Regions from separate parts of the Pseudomonas sp. RT6P73 genome, predicted to be linked through region 1. Evidence: riboswitches for the same ligand, from Rfam matches in the RefSeq annotation. Region 1 holds a riboswitch; the other holds the start of a gene.
What was found. Region 1 has a riboswitch for cobalamin ahead of ACYZT6_RS11315 (CbtB domain-containing protein). Riboswitches for the same ligand answer to the same signal wherever they lie in the genome.
Positions count from the first base shown of each region.

Region 2: another riboswitch for cobalamin. It lies ahead of cobO (cob(I)yrinic acid a,c-diamide adenosyltransferase); the one in region 1 lies ahead of ACYZT6_RS11315 (CbtB domain-containing protein).

Region 1 is NZ_JBUBUV010000002.1:2,298,842-2,309,864, forward strand. Features, by position in the region: gene metH (methionine synthase) at 1-3,156, opposite strand, end outside; gene ACYZT6_RS11285 (fatty acid cis/trans isomerase) at 3,312-5,609, shown strand; gene ACYZT6_RS11290 (acyltransferase family protein) at 5,794-6,795, shown strand; gene nfuA (Fe-S biogenesis protein NfuA) at 6,886-7,470, shown strand; gene cobM (precorrin-4 C(11)-methyltransferase) at 7,712-8,458, opposite strand; gene ACYZT6_RS11305 (cobalamin biosynthesis protein) at 8,557-8,970, opposite strand; gene ACYZT6_RS11310 (CbtA family protein) at 8,967-9,671, opposite strand; gene ACYZT6_RS11315 (CbtB domain-containing protein) at 9,683-9,874, opposite strand; cobalamin riboswitch at 9,995-10,222, opposite strand; cobalamin riboswitch at 10,476-10,689, shown strand; gene cobW (cobalamin biosynthesis protein CobW) at 10,788-11,023, shown strand, end outside.
Region 2 is NZ_JBUBUV010000002.1:1,385,632-1,396,654, forward strand. Features, by position in the region: gene ACYZT6_RS06835 (PQQ-dependent sugar dehydrogenase) at 1-170, opposite strand, end outside; gene ACYZT6_RS06840 (hypothetical protein) at 238-822, opposite strand; cobalamin riboswitch at 978-1,210, shown strand; gene cobO (cob(I)yrinic acid a,c-diamide adenosyltransferase) at 1,292-1,903, shown strand; gene ACYZT6_RS06850 (cobyrinate a,c-diamide synthase) at 1,900-3,300, shown strand; gene bluB (5,6-dimethylbenzimidazole synthase) at 3,297-3,947, shown strand; gene cbiB (adenosylcobinamide-phosphate synthase CbiB) at 3,944-4,852, shown strand; gene cobD (threonine-phosphate decarboxylase CobD) at 4,845-5,837, shown strand; gene ACYZT6_RS06870 (cobyric acid synthase) at 5,834-7,285, shown strand; gene cobU (bifunctional adenosylcobinamide kinase/adenosylcobinamide-phosphate guanylyltransferase) at 7,433-7,954, shown strand; gene cobT (nicotinate-nucleotide--dimethylbenzimidazole phosphoribosyltransferase) at 7,951-9,006, shown strand; gene cobC (alpha-ribazole phosphatase family protein) at 9,003-9,578, shown strand; gene ACYZT6_RS06890 (adenosylcobinamide-GDP ribazoletransferase) at 9,581-10,315, shown strand; gene ACYZT6_RS06895 (MarR family winged helix-turn-helix transcriptional regulator) at 10,482-10,886, shown strand; gene ACYZT6_RS06900 (MFS transporter) at 10,939-11,023, shown strand, end outside.

The DNA.
Region 1 (11,023 bases):
TGCAACGAAGTCGGCGAGGGAGAAGTTCGGCTTGCCGTCGGTCTTGATGATCTGCTGGCGCAAGTGATGCAGCTTGGCAATCGCCTTGCCGTCATCGCCGTAGACTTCGATGTCATCCTCGCGCACCTGGTTGGCGGGCCAGAAGCCGAACACCGCACGGGCGCTGATGAGTTTTTCGTCGATCAGTTTGGCGAGCATTTCCTGAGCGTCGGCGTACAGCGAGGTGGCGGCTTCACCGACCACTTCATCCGTGAGGATGCGCGGGAACTTGCCGGCCAGGTCCCAAGAGATAAAGAACGGAGTCCAGTCGATGTATTCGGCCAGGACTTTCAGGTCGATGTTGTCCAGCACTTTGGAACCGGTGAAGGTCGGTTTGACCGGCTCATAGGCGCTCCAGTCGAACTGCGGCTTCTTGGCAATGGCGGCCGGGTAGCTCAGGCGTTCGGTGCGGGCGCTGCGGTTGGCGGTGCGCTCGCGAACGTCGATGTACTCCAGGCGGGTCTTCTCGACGAACGCCGGTTTCAATTCCTTGGACAACAACTGCGTCGCCACGCCCACGGCGCGGGAGGCGTCGGTGACGTAGATCACCGCGTCGTTGCTGTACTTCGGCTCGATCTTCACCGCGGTGTGCGCCTTGGAGGTGGTCGCGCCACCGATCATCAGCGGCAAATGGAAGTCCTGACGCTGCATCTCGCGGGCCACGTGGACCATCTCATCCAGCGACGGCGTGATCAGGCCGGACAGGCCGATGATGTCGCACTTCTGCTCCTTGGCCACTTGCAGGATTTTCTCCGCCGGGACCATCACGCCGAGATCGACGATGTCGTAGCCGTTACAGCCGAGCACCACGCCAACAATGTTCTTGCCGATGTCGTGCACATCGCCTTTCACCGTGGCCATCAGGATCTTGCCCTTGGCTTCCGGCTTGTCGCCTTTTTCCAGCTCGATGAACGGGATCAAGTGCGCGACGGCCTGCTTCATCACACGGGCGGATTTCACCACCTGCGGCAGGAACATTTTGCCGGCACCGAACAGGTCGCCGACGATATTCATGCCGGACATCAGCGGGCCTTCGATCACTTCGATCGGCCGGGTAAAGGACTGACGGGATTCTTCGGTGTCTTCAACAATATGCGTGGTGATGCCCTTGACCAGTGCATGCTCCAGACGCTTGTTGACGGGCCAGCCGCGCCACTCTTCGGTCTCGGCTTCCTTGACGCTGCCATCGCCCTTGTACTTGTCGGCGATGGCGAGGAGGGCGTCTGTGCCTTCCGGCGTGCGGTTGAGTACCACGTCTTCGACCGCATCGCGCAGCTCGGCCGGGATCTGGTCGTAGATTTCCAACTGACCGGCGTTGACGATACCCATGGTCAAGCCGTTGCGGATCGCATACAGCAGGAACACCGAGTGAATCGCCTCACGCACCGGGTTGTTGCCACGGAACGAGAACGACACGTTGGACACGCCGCCGGAGGTCAGCGCATACGGCAGCTCGTCACGGATGTAGGCGCAGGCATTGATGAAGTCCACCGCGTAGTTGTTGTGTTCTTCAATACCGGTGGCCACGGCAAAGATGTTCGGGTCGAAGATGATGTCTTCCGGCGGGAAGCCGACTTCGTTGACCAGAATGTCGTAAGAGCGTTTGCAGATTTCTTTCTTGCGCGCTTCGGTGTCGGCCTGGCCGGCTTCGTCGAAGGCCATCACCACGACGGCGGCGCCGTAGCGCTTGCACAGTTTGGCGTGATGAATGAACTGCTCGACGCCTTCTTTCATGCTGATCGAGTTGACGATGCCCTTGCCCTGGATGCATTTCAGGCCGGCTTCAATCACTTCCCACTTCGAGGAGTCGATCATGATCGGGACGCGGGAGATGTCCGGTTCACCGGCAATCAGATTGAGGAAGGTCACCATGGCCTTCTTCGAATCGAGCATCCCTTCGTCCATGTTGATGTCGATCACCTGGGCGCCGGCTTCGACCTGTTGCAGGGCGACTTCCAGGGCTTCGGTGTAATTGTCTTCACGGATCAGACGGGCGAATTTGGCGGAGCCGGTGATGTTGGTGCGCTCGCCGACGTTGACGAACAACGAACTGCGATCGATGGTGAACGGTTCCAGGCCCGAGAGGCGGCAGGCCTTGGGGATTTCCGGAATTTCCCGCGGCGCATAACCGGCCACGGCGTTGGCGATGGCTTCGATGTGGCCCGGCGTGGTGCCGCAGCAGCCGCCGACGATGTTGAGGAAGCCGCTCTGGGCGAATTCTTCGATGACCTTGGCGGTTTCCGACGGCAGTTCGTCGTACTCGCCGAATTCGTTCGGCAGACCGGCGTTCGGGTGGGCGGAAACGTGGGTGCCGGCCTTGTTGGAAAGCTCTTCCAGGTACGGACGCAATTCGCTGGCGCCGAGGGCGCAGTTCAGGCCGACGGAAATCGGCTTGGCGTGGGCCACCGAGTTCCAGAACGCTTCGGTGGTCTGGCCAGACAGGGTACGGCCGGAGGCGTCGGTGATGGTGCCGGAAATCATGATCGGCAATTCGACGCCCAGTTCTTCGTAAACCCCTTGCACGGCGAAGATCGCGGCTTTGGCGTTCAAGGTGTCGAAGATGGTTTCAATCAGAATCAGGTCGGCACCGCCTTCGATCAGGCCTTTGGTGGCCTCGGTGTAGTTTTCCACCAGCTCATCGAAGGTCACGTTGCGATAGCCGGGGTTGTTCACGTCCGGCGACAGCGAACAGGTGCGACTGGTAGGGCCGAGCACGCCGGCGACGAAGCGTGGCTTGTCCGGGTTCTCGAGGGTTTTCGCGTCGGCGACCTTGCGCGCCAGGCGGGCACCTTCTACGTTCAGTTCGTAGGCCAGTTCTTCCATGCCGTAATCGGCCATGGAAATCCGGGTGGCGTTGAAAGTGTTGGTTTCCAGAATGTCGGCGCCGGCATCCAGGTAGGCTTTCTCGATGCCGCCGATCACGTCCGGACGGGTCAACACCAACAGGTCGTTGTTGCCTTTGACATCACTCGGCCAGTCCGCAAAGCGTTTGCCGCGATAATCCTGCTCCTCGAGCTTGTAGCTCTGGATCATCGTGCCCATGCCGCCATCGAGAATCAGAATGCGCTCTTTGAGGGCGTGTTTGAGAGCTTGAAGGCGGACACTGCGATCGGACATTGGGACTACTCGGAAAGACCATGACGAAGGGGCGAGATAATAGCAAACCTGTGCGGTTTTAGAGCATGTCCCGGTTTTGCATGAATATCGCTCATGTTGGTGTTGGGGCTACACCGGTAGAATCGCGGCGCTTTTTCATGATCGGGACCAGGGACATGTCGTATCGCGTCATCACCAGCATTTTCATGCTGCTTTTAAGCTGGGATGCCGTTGCGCAGGATCCCGCGATTTCCCCGGCCATTTCCTACAGCCGGGACATCCAGCCGATCTTCACCGAAAAGTGCGTGGCCTGCCATGCGTGCTACGACTCCGCCTGTCAGCTCAATCTGGGCAGCGGCGAAGGGGTGGCGCGTGGCGCGACCAAAACCCCGGTCTACGACGGCGAACGCAGCCAGGCGGCCGCGCCGACCCGGCTGTTTTACGACGCCTTCGGCAAACGCGCCTGGCAGCAGAAGGGCTTCTATTCGGTCCTCGACGCCCAAGGCAGCCAAGCTGCTTTGATGGCACGAATGCTGGAGCTGGGCCACACAACCCCGCTGCAACCCAACGCCAAATTGCCGGAAGACATCGTCCTGGGCCTGAACCGGGAAAACATGTGCGCCATGCCGGCCGAGTTCGACGGTTACGCCAGTACCCATCCGAAGGAAGGCATGCCGCTGGCGGTCACCGGCCTGACCGACCAGCAATACCAGACGCTGCAACGCTGGCTGGCCTCGGGTGCGCCCATCGATGAGCAAGGCCTGGTGCCGAGCGCGAAGGAAGCCTTGCAGGTGGTGCAGTGGGAAAATCTGCTCAATGCCCCGGGCGCGCGGCAAAGTCTGGTAGGCCGCTGGTTGTTCGAGCATTGGTTCCTTGCCCACCTCTACTTCAAGGATGGCGAACCGGGGCATTACTTCCAGTGGGTGCGCTCGCGAACCCCGACCGGGCAGCCGATTGACCTGATCAACACCCGCCGGCCAAACGACGATCCAGGCACCCAGGTGTATTACCGTCTGTGGCCGGTGCAGGGCGTGATCGTGCACAAGACCCACATCACCTATCCGCTGAGCGCGGCGAAAATGGCGCGGATCAAAAGCCTGTTTTACAACGGCAATTGGCAGGTCAACGCCTTGCCGGGATACGGGCCGGAACGTCGGGCCAATCCGTTCACCACATTCGAAGCGATCCCGGCGCAGGCGCGTTATCAGTTCATGCTCGATAACGCCGAATACTTTGTGCGCACCTTCATTCGCGGCCCGGTCTGCCGCGGCCAGATCGCCACCGATGTGATCCGCGATAATTTCTGGGCGCTGTTCCAGGCGCCGGAGCACGACCTCTACATCACCGACCCGAACTATCGCGGCCAGGCCACGCCGTTGCTGGCCATGCCGGGGCAAAACGACGACGTCGGCAGCGTCCTGAGCCTGTGGCATGACTACCGCAACAAACGCAACGAGTACGAAGCGCTGCGCCGGGACAATTACGCCGAGCTGCCGGCGCCGAGCTGGTCGACCCTGTGGGCCGGCAACGACAACGCGCTGCTGAGCATCTTCCGGCATTTCGACAGCGCTTCGGTGAACAAGGGCCTGATCGGCGACGTGCCGCAAACCCTGTGGCTGTTCGACTTTCCGCTGCTGGAGCGCACGTATTATCAGTTGGCGGTCAACTTCGATGTGTTCGGCAACGTGTCGCACCAAGCCCAGACGCGGCTGTACTTCGACCTGATCCGCAACGGCGCCGAACAGAATTTCCTGCGCCTGATGCCGGCCGATTCGCGGGACGATTACCTCAATGATTGGTACCAGAGCGGCGGCCAATTCAAGATGTGGCTGGATTACGAAGCCATCGACAACGACACGCCCACGGCGCTGAAACTGGATGAGAAGGACCCCAAGCGCGACTTCGCAATGCAGTTGCTGTCCCGTTACGGCGAGCTCAATGCCAGGCCCGATCCGATCAACCGTTGCGACGGCGCTTACTGCTCGCGGCCGAACATCGACCCGGCGTTGCAGAGCGCCGAGCAGGCCTTGAGTCGCCTGACTTCACGCCCGGCGGCCGGTTTGCGGGTCATCGATCAGTTGCCGGAAGCGACCATGCTGCGGGTTGAAACGGCAAGTGGTACACGCGAGGTCTACAGCCTGTTGCGCAACCGGGCCCACAGCAACGTGGCGTTCCTGCTGGGCGAGTCGCTGCGGTATCAGCCAGGCCTCGACACCTTGACGATTTTCCCGGGTGTGCTCAGCAGTTACCCGAACTTCATCTTCAACGTTCCCGCCGACCAGGTGCCGGCGTTCGTCGATGCGATGGAAAACGCTAAAGATGCGCACCGCTTCGAGAAAATCGTCGAGCGCTGGGGCATTCGCCGCAGTCATCCGCAGTTCTGGTTTTACTTCCATGACCTGAGTCGCTACCTCCACGAAACCGAGCCGGTGGAAGAGGGCGTGCTGGACATGAACCGGTACGAGAATCTTTGATCGACTTTTGAGGGTAGGCAGTTGTCGGATCTCATAGGCGCCGCCAAACCCTTGTGGGAGCGAGCCTGCTCGCGATAGCGGAATGTCAGTCGAAATTGATTTGCCAGATACACCGCTATCGCGAGCAGGCTCACTCCCACAGGGGAACTGTGGTGGTTTTGGGTCTTGCGGTGGAGGGGCACCCATGTTGATTTCAGTACAGGCACTGCGCGCCATCGCAGCCTGGGCGGTGGTCTGCCACCATTTCATGCAGATTTTCTTCGACTTCCAGGCCCGTGGGCCGGTGGGCCAGGCGTTTATCGACAAAGGCGCCGTGGGCGTCGATATCTTCTTCGTCATCAGCGGCCTGGTGATCTTCCTGTCCACCGAGGGCAAAGCGCTGCCGCCGGTGCGGTTTCTGCTGTACCGACTGTTTCGGATCGTCCCGGCGTACTGGCTGTACACGGTGCTGATGGCGCTGGTGGTCGTGTTCGCACAGCCTGTTTTGCCGGATCAGTCGGTCGACTGGTCGCATTTCCTGCTGTCGCTGTTGTTCATTCCTACAGAGAATCCCGGCGGCTACGGGATTTATCCGACCCTCAACGTCGGCTGGACCCTCAACTACGAGATGCTGTTCTACCTGCTGTTTGGCTGGGCACTGCTGTTCCGCTTGCACTTCAGGTTATTGATCGTCGCGGCGTTGCTGTTCGCGGTGTGCCAGGCCTGGACCGGTTATGGCTGGGTCAGCGAGTTTTACCGTTCGGACATCGTTTACGAGTTCCTGCTGGGGATCGCCATCGGCATGCTTTACCGCCGAGGCTGGATCAAACCGGGGTTGTGGCTACCGCTGCTGGGGATTGGCGGCGCGTTGCTGGCCATTTATCACTGGTCGCCGGCGCCACGTTTCCTGGCCTGGGGCTTGCCGAGTGCGGTGCTGGTGATGGCGTGCATTTCGCTGGAGCGCTATGTCGAGAACAATCGGGTGTTCAAACTGCTCGGCAATTGTTCCTACTCGGTGTACCTGATGCATGTGCTGGTGCTGTCTGCCGGTGGATTTGTCGCACAGCGTTATGGCGTGAATCCCTACGTGATGTTCGCCGTTTGCGCGGCGACTATCGGTCTAGCGTCCTGGGCAAGTTACGAATTTGTAGAAAAACGCAGCTATCAGTGGCTTAAAGCCCGGATTGACGGTGAAACGGCGGCTTAACCGGCGACGGCTCTTTCCCGACAAAAATACTAGGACTTTGTACGGCGCGATGATTGGCGTAAACTGCGCCCAAGCCTGCGAGGAGTTTCCATGACCGCTATTACCATCACCGACGCCGCCCACGATTATCTGGCTGATCTGCTCTCCAAGCAGAACACCCCGGGTATCGGCATCCGCGTCTTTATTACCCAGCCTGGCACCCAGTACGCCGAAACCTGCATTGCTTACTGCAAGCCGGGCGAAGAGAAACCTGAAGACACCGCGCTGGGGCTTAAAAGCTTCACCGCTTACATCGATTCGTTCAGCGAAGCTTTCCTGGACGACGCGGTAGTCGACTACGCCACCGACCGCATGGGCGGCCAGCTGACGATCAAGGCGCCAAACGCCAAAGTCCCGATGGTCAACGCCGACAGCCCGGTCAACGAGCGCATTAATTACTACCTGCAAACCGAGATCAACCCGGGGCTGGCCAGCCACGGCGGTCAGGTCAGCCTGATCGATGTGGTCGAGGACGGCATCGCCGTACTGAAGTTCGGCGGCGGTTGCCAGGGCTGCGGCCAGGCCGACGTCACCCTTCGCGAAGGCATCGAGCGCACCTTGCTCGAGCGCATTCCCGAGCTCAAGGGTGTACGCGATGTGACTGACCACACGCAGAAAGAAAATGCCTACTACTGAGTAAGGTGTTCGCTGCAAACATAGAAAACGGCGCCCCGTGAGCGCCGTTTTTTTATGGGTGATCGATTATCTGTGGCGAGGGGGCTTTGTGGCGAGGGGATTTATCCCCGTTCGGCGGCGAAGCCGTCGCTAAACCTGCTTGCTATGAATGCCTGAAAGAATGCAGGGGGCCGCGTCGCAGCCCAACGGGGATAAATCCCCTCGCCACAGGAAGCCCCCTTATCACAGGGTTGGGCGTGACTCAGGGCCTGTAGAGATGCGCATGCCCCGCGCGATACAGCGATGACTCGCTGAACTGATCACTCCCCAACACCCGACCCACCAGAATCAACGCCGTGCGCCGAAACCCCTTGGCCGCAACCTTTTCGGCAATGTCCGCAATCGTCCCCATCACCCAATCCTGATCCGGCCAGGTCGCCCGGTGGATCACCGCAATCGGGCAGTCCGCGCCGTAATGCGGCAGCAATTCGGCAAGGATTTTCTCCAGATGCTGCACGCCCAAATGAATCGCCATAGTCGCCCCATGCTGCGCCAGACTGCCCAGCTCTTCACCGGCCGGCATCACGGTTTTGTCGGCATAACGGGTCAGAATCACGCTCTGGGAAATGTCGGGCAACGTCAGTTCAGCCCCCAACAACGCCGCACACGCGGCAGTCGCTGTTACCCCGGGAATGATTTCAAACGCAATCCCGAGTTCTCGCAGATAACGAATCTGCTCACCAATCGCCCCGTACAAACTAGGATCACCGGAATGCACCCGCGCCACGTCCTGGCCGTTGGCATGGGCGGTTGTGATCAGTTCGATGATCTGCTCCAGGTGCAATTCGGCGCTGTTGACCACCTGTTCGGCGCAATGGCCTTCCAGTACGGCGGCGGGCACTAAAGAGCCGGCATAGATGATTACCGGGCAACTGCGAATCAGCCGTTGGCCTTTGACGGTGATCAGTTCCGGGTCGCCGGGACCTGCGCCAATGAAGTAGACGGTCATCGTCCATTCCTTTGAAAAAAGAGTCTGTCAGAAAAAGGGCTTGGGCAAGGCTTCAGATGAAGATTGCTCATGATCGAAGGCAGGGAATATCCGGGATCTTACGCAACGCAGGCCAATGCCAGAGTGGCCTGGGCATATTTTTGTCGCGAGATCAGTAGTTTTGCCGGTGCCTGGGCCAACTGTTCGACCAGGGCCAGGGCAGCACTTTCCGCCACGCCGTAGCAGCCGGTGCGTTCGAACGCGATGTCTGAATGATGGCTGAGTTGCGGTTTGTAACCTTGCAGTTGCTCGCTGCTGAAATACATCAGCGGCAATGCGAGTTGCGCGGCCAACTCGATCAGGCCAGGTTCATCACGCTTCAGGTCGATGCTGGCCAGGGCGTTGATCTGGTGAAGTTCGATTTTATGCGCCTGTAATGCCTGATCGAGCAACGCCCGCAGCGTACTGGCGGGGCAGCCGCGCTGGCAGCCCAGGCCGACGACTAAAGTCGGCGCTGTGCCGGTATCAATCATGCGTGGTATTGGCCATCGCTTTTGCGGCGGAACAACCAGGCGCTGATCAGGCCCAGGGCCAGCCAGAACGCGACGTTGGTCAGCTGCGAAGCGATTTTGAACTGTGTTTCCAGGGCTTCCGGAGCCAGCATCGAGTGCACTTCCGGTTGCGGTGCGCCGATCACATGCGGAACGGCGAGAATCGCCACGCCGAGGATCTTCATCAGCCAGTGACGGCTGAACACGATCAGCGCGATGCCGACAGCCGTGGAGGCGGCCGTGCCGATCCACCAGAGTTGCCGTTGCGCCAGATCTGCCGCCGCAGTGCCCGGCAGTTCAGGCGGCAAGCCGAGGGTTGGCGCCAACACGAAGGTCGCGTAACCGGCCAGGCCCCAAAGCAAGCCCTGCGAGGTTTTGGTCGGTGCACGCAGGGTGTAGAGACCGGCGAGCATCAGGGCAAAACCAACGGCAACGACGAGGTTGCCGCCCGTGGTCGACAGCACGCGCTGCCAGCCGTCTTCCGGTTCCCAGGCTTCGGCGTCGTGAGTGTGAGCGGCGACACCGGCGGCGTGTTCGTGAACTTCAACCGCGGCCGGCTCGGATTTTTCGTAGGTTTCGGCCTGCAAAATCAGCGGAGACACCCAGAAGCTTTGCAGCAGGGTCAGCAACAGGGCAGCCAGCAGCCCGGTGAAACCTGCGGTTTGCGCAATACGCTTGATCATGTCGGCAGGTCTCAATGGCACGGGAAGGCGGAGCTGTGACGGGTATCGTGCGCAGCGTTGTGGACCGCTTCGATGTGCGAGAAGCCGGCAAAATACACAAGGCACGCGCCAAGGATCGATGCGCAAACGGCAGCGGTCAGGCGTTGAGTCAGGGTCGTGGTGGTGCTGGCCGTTGTGTGGCGAGTGCTGCTGATGATCGACATGGCGCTTCCCTCTGGTCTGTCAGCGGGTGAATAGAGCGCATGGAAGACCCCTGCGAGTCGGACACGCAAAGGTTCAAACAGCGCCCGCCCACCGCGGGTTTGTCATTCAGTGATCGTAGTGGTCACTTTGTGTTGCGGGCCGGTCTCCGGGCTCACGAGGGGCCAAGGCTTGCGCCTGAACCTGCAAGCATCACCTTCCCATGCCGAACTGCTGGCACAGTGGATTTGACGCTTCGCTCGCTTACCGTTGCGGGGGCAGCACCGGACTGACATGGCCTTGAGTAAAGCACATGATTCACCGGTTTCCCGTTTCACCCTGTGAAGGGCACCCGTAACAAGGCGTGTAGGAGAGCATGGGCGGGGGTTTGGCGTCAATTGGCAGGGGTTCTCATCTTGGAATTGAGTCGAGAACCTGTGGCGAGGGGATTTATCTGTGGCGAGGGGGCTTGCCCCCGTTGGGTTGCGAAGCGACCCCCTGCATTCTTTCAGGCATAGCCCGCAAGCAGGTTTTGCGACGGCTTCGCCGCCGAACGGGGGCAAGCCCCCTCGCCACAGGGAATCACGAGTGCCTCACGGACATTGACCCGCCCCGACGCGATGCGTAGCCTTGCGCTTTCGAGGTTCTTCGGCATTTGCCGAAGCTAAGAAGGGAACGCGGTCGATGCCGCGGCTGCCCCCGCAACTGTGAACGGTGATGTTCGCTGCCACGCCACTGCAAGCCCTGTCCAACGGGTTCGCGGGAAGGCGCAGCGAATGCCAGGCCAACTGCCCGGCACACCGTCAGCCAGGAGACCTGCCTCGACACAGATTCTCACTACAACCGGGCGGGGTGATCCGGTGGCGAACTCTTCCGCGCGCGTCCGTCGCTGCGATTGTCGTCCCGTATGCCCGCCACCTAGCCAAAGGGCATCCGATGAAAACACTGGCCAAACTCCCCGTCACCATCGTTACCGGCTTCCTCGGCTCGGGCAAAACCACCCTGCTGCGGCACATGCTCGACAACGCTCAGGGCCGCCGCATCGCGGTGATCGTCAACGAGTTTGGCGAGCTGGGCATCGACGGCGAAATCCTCAAACAGTGCTCCATCGGTTGCACTGAAGAAGAAGCCAACGGCCGCGTCTATGAACTGGCCAACGGCTGCCTGTGCTG
Region 2 (11,023 bases), 910 kb from region 1:
GGCCAGCCGATCGCCGGGGCGATATTCACCGTCGGGATCAGGGTTTTGTTGGGTTCTGGCAGCTTGGGTGACGGGCCGGTGCCGTCGGAGACTTGCAAGCTGGAGGTTTCACCACAGGCGGCGAGCCCTCCGGCGAGCGCGATGAGGAGAACGAGCTGGGGCTTGCGCATGCGGATCTTCCCTATGAATGCATTGACTTAATCATAGAGAAGATTTGACGCGCGATGGTTCAACCGGTCAGCCGCGGGCTTCCTTGAACAGCACGGCGATGCCGGGGTGGTAGTTGCCGGCTTCGTTGCGCAACTTGCGATAGGCGTACGGGAAATACCAGGCCACGGCGCAGCTGTGTTCCTTTTGCAGGTCGTCGACCATGTCCTGAAGTTCTTCCGGCGTCGCGCTCTGTTGGGCCTTTTGTGGCGCAACGAACAGGCAGCCGAGTTTCAGGTCGCTGGCGTAGCTGATGCGTTTGGCAGCGCTGGTGATGTCTTGCAGCGCCTGAGTCAGGTTCAGGCTATTGACCCGCGGCCAGCGTTGAGTGGTCTGAAGGTAGGCGCGTTCTTCGGCGGAGGCGATAAACAGATCGGCGCGGCCGTTGCGTTCGCCTTCTTCGTTTTGCTTGCGCGTGGTGGTTTGTTGCAGCGTGACCATTTCCGCCATCCAGGCCGCGGCGGAGAGTAAGCCGATGTTGGCTTTTTCGTCGTACCAGTAAGGCGTGTCGTTATCGCCGCGCACCGCATTGTAGCGGTCGATACAGTCAAACCAGCGTTCCAGCACCGGTCGCAGGAATTCCAGCTTCGGATTGCTGATGATCATGCCTTGCATGTTGCTCACCCTTTGTAATTGTGATGTTGGGTTGTGGCGCTTTGATATCACTGCTGACAGTGTGGTGCAAGTTGGGGGTCAGTAAATTGACCGGCGGCAGTATATCGCTCGCCCGCGCTTTGTCTTCAATTGACGCTCCACCCCCAACCCTCTAACCTTCGCGGCTTGTTTCAGGTGCTCTGTGGCGAAGGTCGACAGAGTGAAACAGGGAAGCCGGTGAGTGACTATCTTCACGCGACGAAACGTCACGATCCCGGCGCTGCCCCCGCAACGGTAAATGAGTAAAGATTGCGCCTTGAGCCACTGTGTCTACGTCGACATGGGAAGGCGCGCAGTCCGGCGCAAGCCGCTCATGAGCCCGGAGACCGGCCTGATTCATCCAACGGCATCACGGTGGGCGATGCCAGGCTTCTTGCCGTCTATTCTTGTGCCTGCCCGCCGTTATCCAGCCTCAACGGAGAGCTCCCCCATGACTGATTCCCCTGATCGTGACGAACGCCATCTGGCGCGCATGCAGCGCAAAAAAGCCGTGATCGACGAACGCATCGCCAACTCGCCGAATGAGTGCGGCCTGCTGCTGGTACTGACCGGCAACGGCAAAGGCAAGAGCAGCTCGGCCTTCGGCATGCTTGCCCGGTCCATGGGCCACGGCATGCAGTGCGGCGTGGTGCAGTTCATCAAGGGGCGCAACAGCACGGGTGAAGAGTTGTTCTTCCGCCGCTTCCCTGAGCAAGTACGCTTTCATGTGATGGGCGAGGGCTTCACCTGGGAAACCCAGGACCGCCAGCGTGACATCGCCGCCGCCGAAGCTGCTTGGGAAGTGTCCCGCGAACTGCTGCGCGATCCGTCGATCGGTCTGGTGGTGCTCGATGAACTGAACATCGCCCTCAAGCACGGTTACCTCGACCTCGATCAAGTGCTCACTGACTTGCAGGCGCGTCCGCCGATGCAACACGTGGTGGTCACCGGTCGCGGCGCCAAGCCGGAGATGATCGAGCTGGCCGATACGGTCACCGAAATGGGCGTGATCAAGCACGCGTTCCAGGCCGGGATCAAAGCGCAAAAAGGCGTCGAGTTGTGAGTCAACCACGTCATTGCCCGGCGGTATTGATCGCCGCGCCGGCCTCCGGTCAGGGCAAGACCACCGTCACCGCCGCGCTTGCCCGTTTGCATCGCAATCAGGGGCGCAAGGTTCGCGTATTCAAGTGCGGCCCGGACTTTCTCGACCCGATGATTCTCGAGCGCGCCAGCGGTGCGCCGGTGTATCAACTGGACATGTGGATGGTCGGCGAGCAGGAAAGTCGTCGTCTGTTGTGGGAAGCCGCCGGTGAAGCCGACCTGATTCTCATCGAAGGCGTCATGGGGCTGTTCGACGGCACGCCGTCCAGCGCTGACCTGGCGCGGCACTTCGGTGTGCCGGTGCTCGGTGTGATCGACGGTACGGCGATGGCGCAGACTTTTGGTGCGCTGGCGTTGGGGTTGGCGAAGTATCAGCCGGACTTGCCGTTTGCCGGTGTGTTGGCCAACCGTGTGGGCACGTTGCGGCACGCGCAGTTGCTCGAAGGCAGCCTGACCGAAGGCTTGCGCTGGTACGGCGCGTTGTCGCGCGAGACCGGGATTGAACTGCCGAGTCGCCATCTCGGTCTGGTCCAGGCCAGCGAGTTGAACGATCTCGATCTGCGCCTCGATGCAGCGGCCGAATCGCTGGCCAGCAGTTGCGATGTGGCGCTGCCGCCGCCCGTGGAATTCGCGGCGCCTGAAATGATCGTCGCAGAGCCTTTGCTGGCCGGCGTGCGAATCGCAGTGGCCCGTGATGAGGCGTTCGCTTTCACCTACGGTGCGAGCCTGGATTTGCTGCGGGCCATGGGCGCCGAACTGCTGTTTTTCTCGCCAATCCGCGATGCTGATTTGCCAGAGGCGGACAGCCTTTATCTCCCGGGCGGTTATCCGGAGCTGCACCACGTGGCGCTGTCACAGAACACCTCGATGCTCATTGCGATCCGCGCCCATCATGCCGACGGCAAACCGTTGTTGGCCGAGTGTGGCGGGATGTTGTACCTGCTTGATTCGTTGACCGACGTCGAAGGCATTCGCGCTGAATTGGTCGGTTTGCTGGCGGGTGATGCGGTGATGCAAAAGCGTCTGGCGGCGCTGGCATTGCAAGCGGTTGAGTTACCGGAAGGTTCGTTGCGCGGGCACACCTATCACCATTCGCTGACCAGCACCGAGCTTGAGCCGATTGCTCGTGGGCTCAGTCCGAATGGCGGGCGCGGGGCAGAGGCGGTTTATCGTGAGGGGCGGATGACGGCTTCTTATGTGCACTTTTATTTTCCGTCCAATCCCACTGCTGTAGCCGCATTGTTTGCGCCTGACCGGGAGGCCGCCATCGCGAGCAGGCTCACTCCTACAGGGGACCGCGTTTCGTCAGGCAGAGCTCCATCTAATGTGGGAGCGAGCCTGCTCGCGAAGAGGCCATGACTGACAACGCATTCAGCCAGGCCGAACGCGACGCAGTTTATCGAGCCATCGGCGAACGCCGCGACATGCGCCACTTCAGCGGCGGCACCGTCGAGCCCGAGTTACTGCGACGCCTGCTCGAAGCCGCCCATCAGGCCCCCAGCGTCGGCCTGATGCAACCCTGGCGATTCATTCGCATCAGCGACCGCACACTGCGCGACAAGATCCAGCAACTGGTGGAAGAAGAACGCATCCGCACCGCCGAAGCCCTCGGCGAGCGCACCGACGAATTCATGAAGCTCAAGGTCGAAGGCATCAACGACTGCGCCGAGGTGTTGGTCGCCGCGCTGATGGATGATCGCGAGCGCCACATCTTCGGTCGTCGCACCTTGCCGGAAATGGACATGGCGTCGCTGTCCTGCGCGATCCAGAACCTCTGGCTGGCCGCCCGCGCCGAAGGTCTGGGCATGGGCTGGGTGTCGCTGTTCGAGCCGCAAGCGTTGGCAGATCTGCTGGGTTTGCCGCCCGGGGCCAAGCCATTGGCGGTTCTCTGTCTCGGCCCGGTCAAGGAATTCTATCCGGCGCCGATGCTGGTACTCGAAGGGTGGGCGCAGGTGCGTCCGCTCAGTGAGTTGCTGTATGAAAATTATTGGGGAGTGAGTCAATGAGTGTGGCGTTATTGAGTGTCGCCGCGGTTGCGCTGGACGCGCTGCTGGGTGAACCCAAACGCTGGCATCCGCTGGTGGCGTTCGGCCGTTTTGCCGAGCGCATCGAGCAACGTTTCAATGGTGAGGGGCGTGGCTGGCGCAGTCATGGCGTCACTGCCTGGGTGATTGCGGTGTTGCCGCTGACCTTGCTGGCCACGGCGTTTTCCTGGGCGCCTTATGTCGGCTGGATTGTCGAGATTCTCGCGCTCTACTGCGCCCTCGGCATGCGCAGCCTCGGTGAGCACGTCGAACCGGTGGCCAAGGCCCTGCGCAGTGATGATCTGATTGAAGCGCGCATACGCGTGGGCTATCTGGTCAGCCGTCAGACCAGCGAACTGGATAAAACCGAAGTCGCCCGCGCTGCCACCGAATCAGTCCTGGAGAACGGCAGCGATGCGGTGTTCGCCGCGCTGTTCTGGTTTGCCGTGGCCGGCGCGCCCGGCGTGGTGCTCTACCGTTTGAGTAATACCCTCGATGCCATGTGGGGTTATCGCAACGAGCGCTTCGAACGTTTCGGCTGGGCCGCGGCGAAGATCGACGATGTCCTCAACTACATTCCTGCGCGCCTGGTGGCGTTGACCTACGCGCTGCTGGGCAAAACCCGACTGGCGTTGAAATGCTGGCGCACCCAGGGCCCGACCTGGGACAGCCCAAACGCCGGGCCGGTGATGGCGGCCGGTGCCGGTGCGCTCGGCGTCGAGTTGGGCGGGGCGGCGATCTATCACGGTGAACTGCATCAGCGTCCGCAACTGGGCGAAGGCGTGCCAGCGGACGCCGACTCCATCGACCGCGGCTGGCAATTGGTCCAGCGCGGGGTATGGTTATGGCTGCTGATTCTCTGCGTGGGAGCTGAATTCTATGCTTGAGCACGGTGGCCGCTTGCGTAAGGCGGCGCTCGAATACGGCATTGCCGAAGCCGATTGGCTGGACCTGTCCAGCGGCCTCGCGCCGTGGCCATTCCCGATCCCGGACATCCCGCTGCGGGCCTGGGCGCGCTTGCCGGAAACCGATGACGGTCTGGAGCAAGCGGCTTGCGACTATTACGGCGCGGCCCAGGTGCTGCCGGTCGCCGGTTCGCAAATGGCCATCCAATTGCTGCCGCGTTTGCGTCGGGCCGGCAAGGTCGGCGTGCTGTCGCCGTGTTACGCCGAACACGCGCAAGCCTGGCGGCGCAATGGCTACATCGTGCGCGAAGTGCTGGAGCAGGAAGTCGACTTCTATATCGACAGCCTCGACGTGCTGGTGGTGGTCAATCCGAACAACCCGACGGGCCTGAGCCTGCCCCCGAGCCGTCTGCTCGACTGGCATGCCCGGTTGGCCTCGCGCGGTGGCTGGCTGGTGGTCGACGAGGCGTTCATGGACAACACGCCGCAGTTGAGCGTGGCGCCATTTGCCCATCAGGTCGGCTTGATCGTGTTGCGTTCGTTCGGCAAATTTTTTGGCCTGGCCGGTGTGCGGCTGGGCTTTGTGCTGGCTGAGCGCAAGCTGCTCAAATTGCTCGCCGAGCAGGTGGGGCCTTGGGCGGTCAGTGGGCCGACACGGGTGTTGGGCCAAGCCTGTTTGCTTGACACCGAAGGCCACGCCAGGCAGCGGGTGCGCAGCGAAGCGGCCAGCGAACGCCTGGCGCTTTTGCTCGGGCAGTATGGTTTGCAGCCGCAGGGTGGCTGCGCGTTGTTTCAATGGCTGATCACCGAGCGTGCCGAAGCGCTTCACGAGTTCATGGCACAACGTGGCATCTTGCTGCGGTTGTTCGCCCACAACAGCAGCGTGCGTTTCGGTCTGCCTGCGGATGAAGCCGACTGGCTGCGTCTCGAGCAAGCGCTTCAAGCCTACGTCAAGGAATCGCAATGACCACGCTAATGGTGCAAGGCACCACATCCGACGCCGGTAAAAGCACGCTGGTGACGGCGTTGTGTCGCTGGGTTGTCCGTCAAGGCGTGCGCGTCGTGCCGTTCAAACCGCAGAACATGGCGCTCAACAGTGCCGTGACCGCCGATGGCGGCGAGATCGGCCGCGCCCAGGCAGTGCAGGCCCAGGCGGCCAACCTTGAGCCGCACACCGACATGAATCCGGTGTTGCTCAAACCCAACAGCGATACCGGCGCCCAAGTGATCATTCATGGTCGCGCGGTCACGACGATGAACGCGGTTGCCTATCACGACTACAAAGCCATCGCCATGCAAGCGGTGTTGGCCTCTCATGAACGATTGAGCGCGGCCTACCCGGTGGTGATGGTCGAAGGCGCAGGCTCGCCGGCTGAGATCAATCTGCGTGCCGGCGACATCGCCAACATGGGTTTTGCCGAAGCGGTGGATTGCCCGGTGGTGCTGATCGCCGACATCAATCGCGGCGGGGTGTTTGCGCATTTGGTGGGCACGCTGGAATTGCTGTCGCCCACCGAACAGGCGCGGGTCAAAGGCTTTATCATCAACCGTTTTCGCGGTGACATCGCCTTGTTGCAACCCGGCCTCGATTGGCTGGAAGCCCGCACCGGCAAACCGGTGATCGGCGTTCTGCCGTATGTGATGGATCTGCACCTCGAAGCCGAGGACGGTATCGATCAGCGCCAGACCGACAAGGTCGAGCGCGTGCTGAAAGTGGTAGTGCCGGTGTTGCCGCGCATCAGCAACCACACCGATTTCGATCCGCTGCGCCTGCATCCGCAAGTGGACCTGCAATTCATCGGCCCTGGCCAGGCGATTCCTCCGGCCGACCTGATCATTCTTCCCGGCTCAAAAAGCGTGCGCAGCGACCTCGCGTATTTGCGCGCCAATGGCTGGGACACGGCCATCAGTCGTCATCTGCGTTATGGCGGAAAAGTACTGGGGATTTGCGGCGGTCTGCAAATGCTCGGTGAGCAGGTGCATGACCCGCTGGGCCTCGAAGGCGCGTCGGGGTCCAGTGCCGGTCTGGGCTTGCTGGCGTTCGAAACACAGCTCGAAGAAGAGAAGCAATTGCGCAATGTGCGCGGCCGTCTGGAGCTGGAAGATGCCGAGGTCAGCGGCTATGAAATCCACGCCGGAGTGACCACCGGGCCGGCGCTGGAAAACGCTGCCGTGCAGCTCGACGATGGTCGCTGCGATGGCGCGCAAAGTGTTGACGGGCAGATTTTCGGCACCTACCTGCATGGCCTGTTTGAATCCCCGGCAGCGTGCAGTGCGCTGCTGCGCTGGGCGGGTTTGCAGGATGTGCAGGAAGTGGATTACCACGGGTTGCGCGAGCGCGATATCGAGCGGTTGGCGGATCTGGTGGAGAAGCATTTGGATACCGCGTTGTTGCGTGAGCTCTGTGGGATTTGAGGTGGCTGTACCGGCCTCATCGCGGGCAAGCCCGCTCCCACAAGGATCGAGGCTGTTCACAGATTTTTGGTCCATCCACGGAACCTGTGGGAGCGGGCTTGCCCGCGATGAGGCCAGGCGCCTCACCAATGATTTAAGGAATGAACCATGCTCCAACTGATCCTCGGCGGCGCCCGTTCCGGCAAAAGTCGCCTCGCTGAAAAACTCGCGACAGACAGCCGGCTTCAGGTCACCTACATCGCCACCAGCCAACCGCTGGACGGTGAAATGAACGAGCGTGTCGCCCATCACCGCGCCCGTCGTCCGGCTGAATGGGCATTGATCGAGGAACCGGTCGAACTCGCCCGCGTATTGCGCGAAAACGCCCGCGCCGACCGTTGCCTGCTGGTGGATTGCCTGACCCTGTGGATGACCAATCTGCTGTTGCTCGACGACGCCGAACGCCTCAACGCAGAACGCGAAGCCCTGCTGGACTGCCTGGCTTCTTTGCCGGGTGAAATCATTTTTGTCAGCAACGAGACCGGAATGGGTGTCGTGCCGCTGGGCGAATTGACTCGCCGCTATGTCGATGAAGCCGGTTGGCTGCATCAAGCCCTGGCCGAGCGCTGCCAACGTGTCGTCCTGACCGTCGCCGGCCTGCCCCTGACTTTGAAAGGACCCGCGTTATGACTCAATCCTGGTGGCTGAACCCGTGCAAGCCGATCGACGTTCAAGCCGTCGAACAGGCGCAGGCGCGTCAGCAGCAGCTGACCAAACCCGCCGGTTCTCTCGGCCGACTCGAATCGGTGGCCGTGCAATTGGCGGGGCTGCAGGGGCAGGTCAAACCAAGTCTTGAGCAGCTGTGGATTGCCATTTTTGCCGGTGACCATGGTGTGGTTGCAGAGGGCGTGTCGGCATTTCCTCAGGAAGTCACCGGGCAGATGCTGCATAACTTTGTCAGCGGTGGCGCGGCGATCAGTGTGTTGGCGCGCCAGCTCGGCGCTTCGCTGGAAGTGGTCGACCTCGGCACGGTGACGCCATCGTTGAACCTGCCGGGCGTGCGTCACCTCAATATCGGTGCGGGCACTGCCAACTTCGTGGAAGGCCCGGCCATGACGCAGGTCCAGGGCGAACTCGCCTTGCAGGCCGGTCGCGACAGCGTGCAGCGTGCGGTCACCGCCGGTGCGCAGTTGTTTATCGGCGGCGAGATGGGCATCGGCAACACCACCGCGGCCAGCGCGCTGGCCTGTGCCTTGCTCGACTGCCCGGTGGTGCATTTGGCCGGGCCGGGTACCGGTTTGGACGCGGCAGGTGTCAGCCATAAAGCCCAGGTCATCGAACGTGCCCTGGCATTGCATGGCGCTCAGCGTGGTGATGCATTGCAAACCCTGTTCAACCTCGGCGGTTTTGAGATTGCGGCGCTGGTCGGCGCGTATCTGGCGTGTGCCCAGGAAGGCGTTGCGGTGCTGGTGGACGGCTTTATTTGCAGCGTCGCCGCGTTGGTGGCAGTGCGCTTGAATCCTGACTGCCGTGAGTGGCTGTTGTTCGGCCATCGCGGTGCCGAGCCGGGCCATCGTCATGTGCTGGAAACCCTCAGTGCCGAGCCGCTGCTGGACCTCGGTCTGCGTCTGGGCGAGGGCAGCGGCGCCGCGTTGGCCGTGCCGTTGCTGCGTCTGGCCTGCGATCTTCACGGGCAAATGGCAACCTTCGCCGAAGCCGCAGTGGCGGATCGTCCGGCATGACGTTGCGTCTGGATCTTCTGCGCCATGGCGAAACCGAGCTCGGTGGCGGTTTGCGCGGCAGCCTCGATGATGCACTGACCGCCAAGGGCTGGGAGCAGATGCGCGCGGCGGTGGTCGAGCAAGGGCCGTGGGATCGCTTGATCAGTTCGCCGTTGCAACGTTGTGCGCGGTTTGCCGATGAGCTCGGTGCTCAGCTGGGGCTGCCAGTGCATCTGGACAAAAATCTGCAAGAGCTGCACTTCGGTGCCTGGGAAGGGCAGAGCGCGGCGGCGCTGATGGAGACTGACGCCGAGGGGCTGGGTCTGTTCTGGGCCGATCCTTATTCCTTTACGCCGCCTGAGGGTGAGCCGGTCGAGGATTTTTCGACGCGGGTGCTGAGGGCGGTGGGGTGTCTGCACGCGGCGTATGCAGGTGAACGGATCTTGCTGATCAGCCATGGTGGCGTCATGCGTTTATTGCTGGCTCAGGCGCGGGGGTTGCCGCGTGAGCAGTTGCTGAATGTCGAAGTCGGCCATGGCTCGCTGTTTTCGTTGCGCGTCGAGTCAGGCGTCATTCTCAAGGAAGCGATCTGACCATGTTGCCCTTCTGGATCGCCCTGCAATTTCTCAGCAGCTTGCCGATTCGTCTGCCCGGCATGCCCGCACCTCAGGAACTGGGTCGGTCGCTGCTGTTTTATCCGCTGGTCGGGCTGCTGTTCGGTGCACTTTTATGGGCACTGAACTGGCTGCTGCTCGGCACGCCGCTGTTGCTCCACGCCGCGTTGTTGCTGACGGTTTGGGTCTTGCTCAGCGGCGCGTTGCACTTGGATGGCCTGGCCGATAGCGCCGACGCCTGGCTCGGTGGTTTCGGCGACCGCGAGCGCACGTTGACCATCATGAAAGACCCGCGCAGTGGGCCGATTGCGGTGGTGACGCTGGTGCTGGTGTTGCTGCTCAAATTCGCCGCGTTGCTGGCGTTGATCGAGCAGCAGCATGGCTTAGTGCTGATCATCGTTCCGCTGATTGGCCGCGGCGCGATGCTGGGATTGTTCCTGACCACACCGTATGTGCGTGCCGGCGGGTTGGGGCAGGCGCTGGCGGATCATTTACCGCGCGCTGCGGGCAAGCAGGTGTTGGCGGTCAGTGCGTTGGCTTGCGTTTTGATCGCTGGAGTCAGCGGTGTCTGGGCGCTTTTGCTGGCGGGGGTGATGTTCGTTTGGTTGCGGCAGGTGATGCTGCGGCGATTGGGCGGCACGACGGGGGACACGGCCGGAGCGATGCTGGAGTTGATGGAGATGGCGGTGCTGGTGAGCGTTGCCCTGATTCTGTAGGAGCGAGCGGGCGGCGATCCGACTTGCCCGCGAAGGGCGCGACGCGTTTTGTCTGCCAAACCGCATTTTCGTTCTTCGCGGGCAAGTCGGAACGCCGCCCGCTCGCGCCTACGGTAATATGTGTCAAAAATTTGCATTCATTTAACCGCGGGTATATACACGCACCATGCTCGACTCTCAATGTTTATGCATCAACCTGCGTCGCGCCGCCCGTGGCGTCAGCAGGCATTACGACGGCGCTCTCGACGGCTTCGGGATCAACGTTGCCCAGTATTCTTTGCTGTGCAATCTGCAGCGCCTGAATGAACCAAGTATTTCCACCCTGGCCGAAGCCATGGGCCTGGACCGTAGCACCCTGGGGCGCAATCTTCGGGTGCTGGAAGGTGAGGGCCTGGTCACGCTGGTCGAGGGCGAGGACATGCGTAATCGCATCGTCCGGCTAACCGAGGCGGGTGCAGATCGCCTGGCCGCGGCCTTGCCTGCGTGGGAGGCGGCGCAGCAGCGATTGGTCGATCGTCTGGGTGCCGAAAAACGCGAAACCTTGTTGCGACTGCTGGACGAACTGGCGTGATGCCGGTTTTTCCGATCTTAAGCGGGTATATACCCGCTACCGGAGAATAAGAATGACCTCGATGTGGCGTACGTGCGGTTGGGTATTGGTGGGGAGTGCGCTGATCCTGGCATTGTCTTTGGGCGTGAGACACGGCT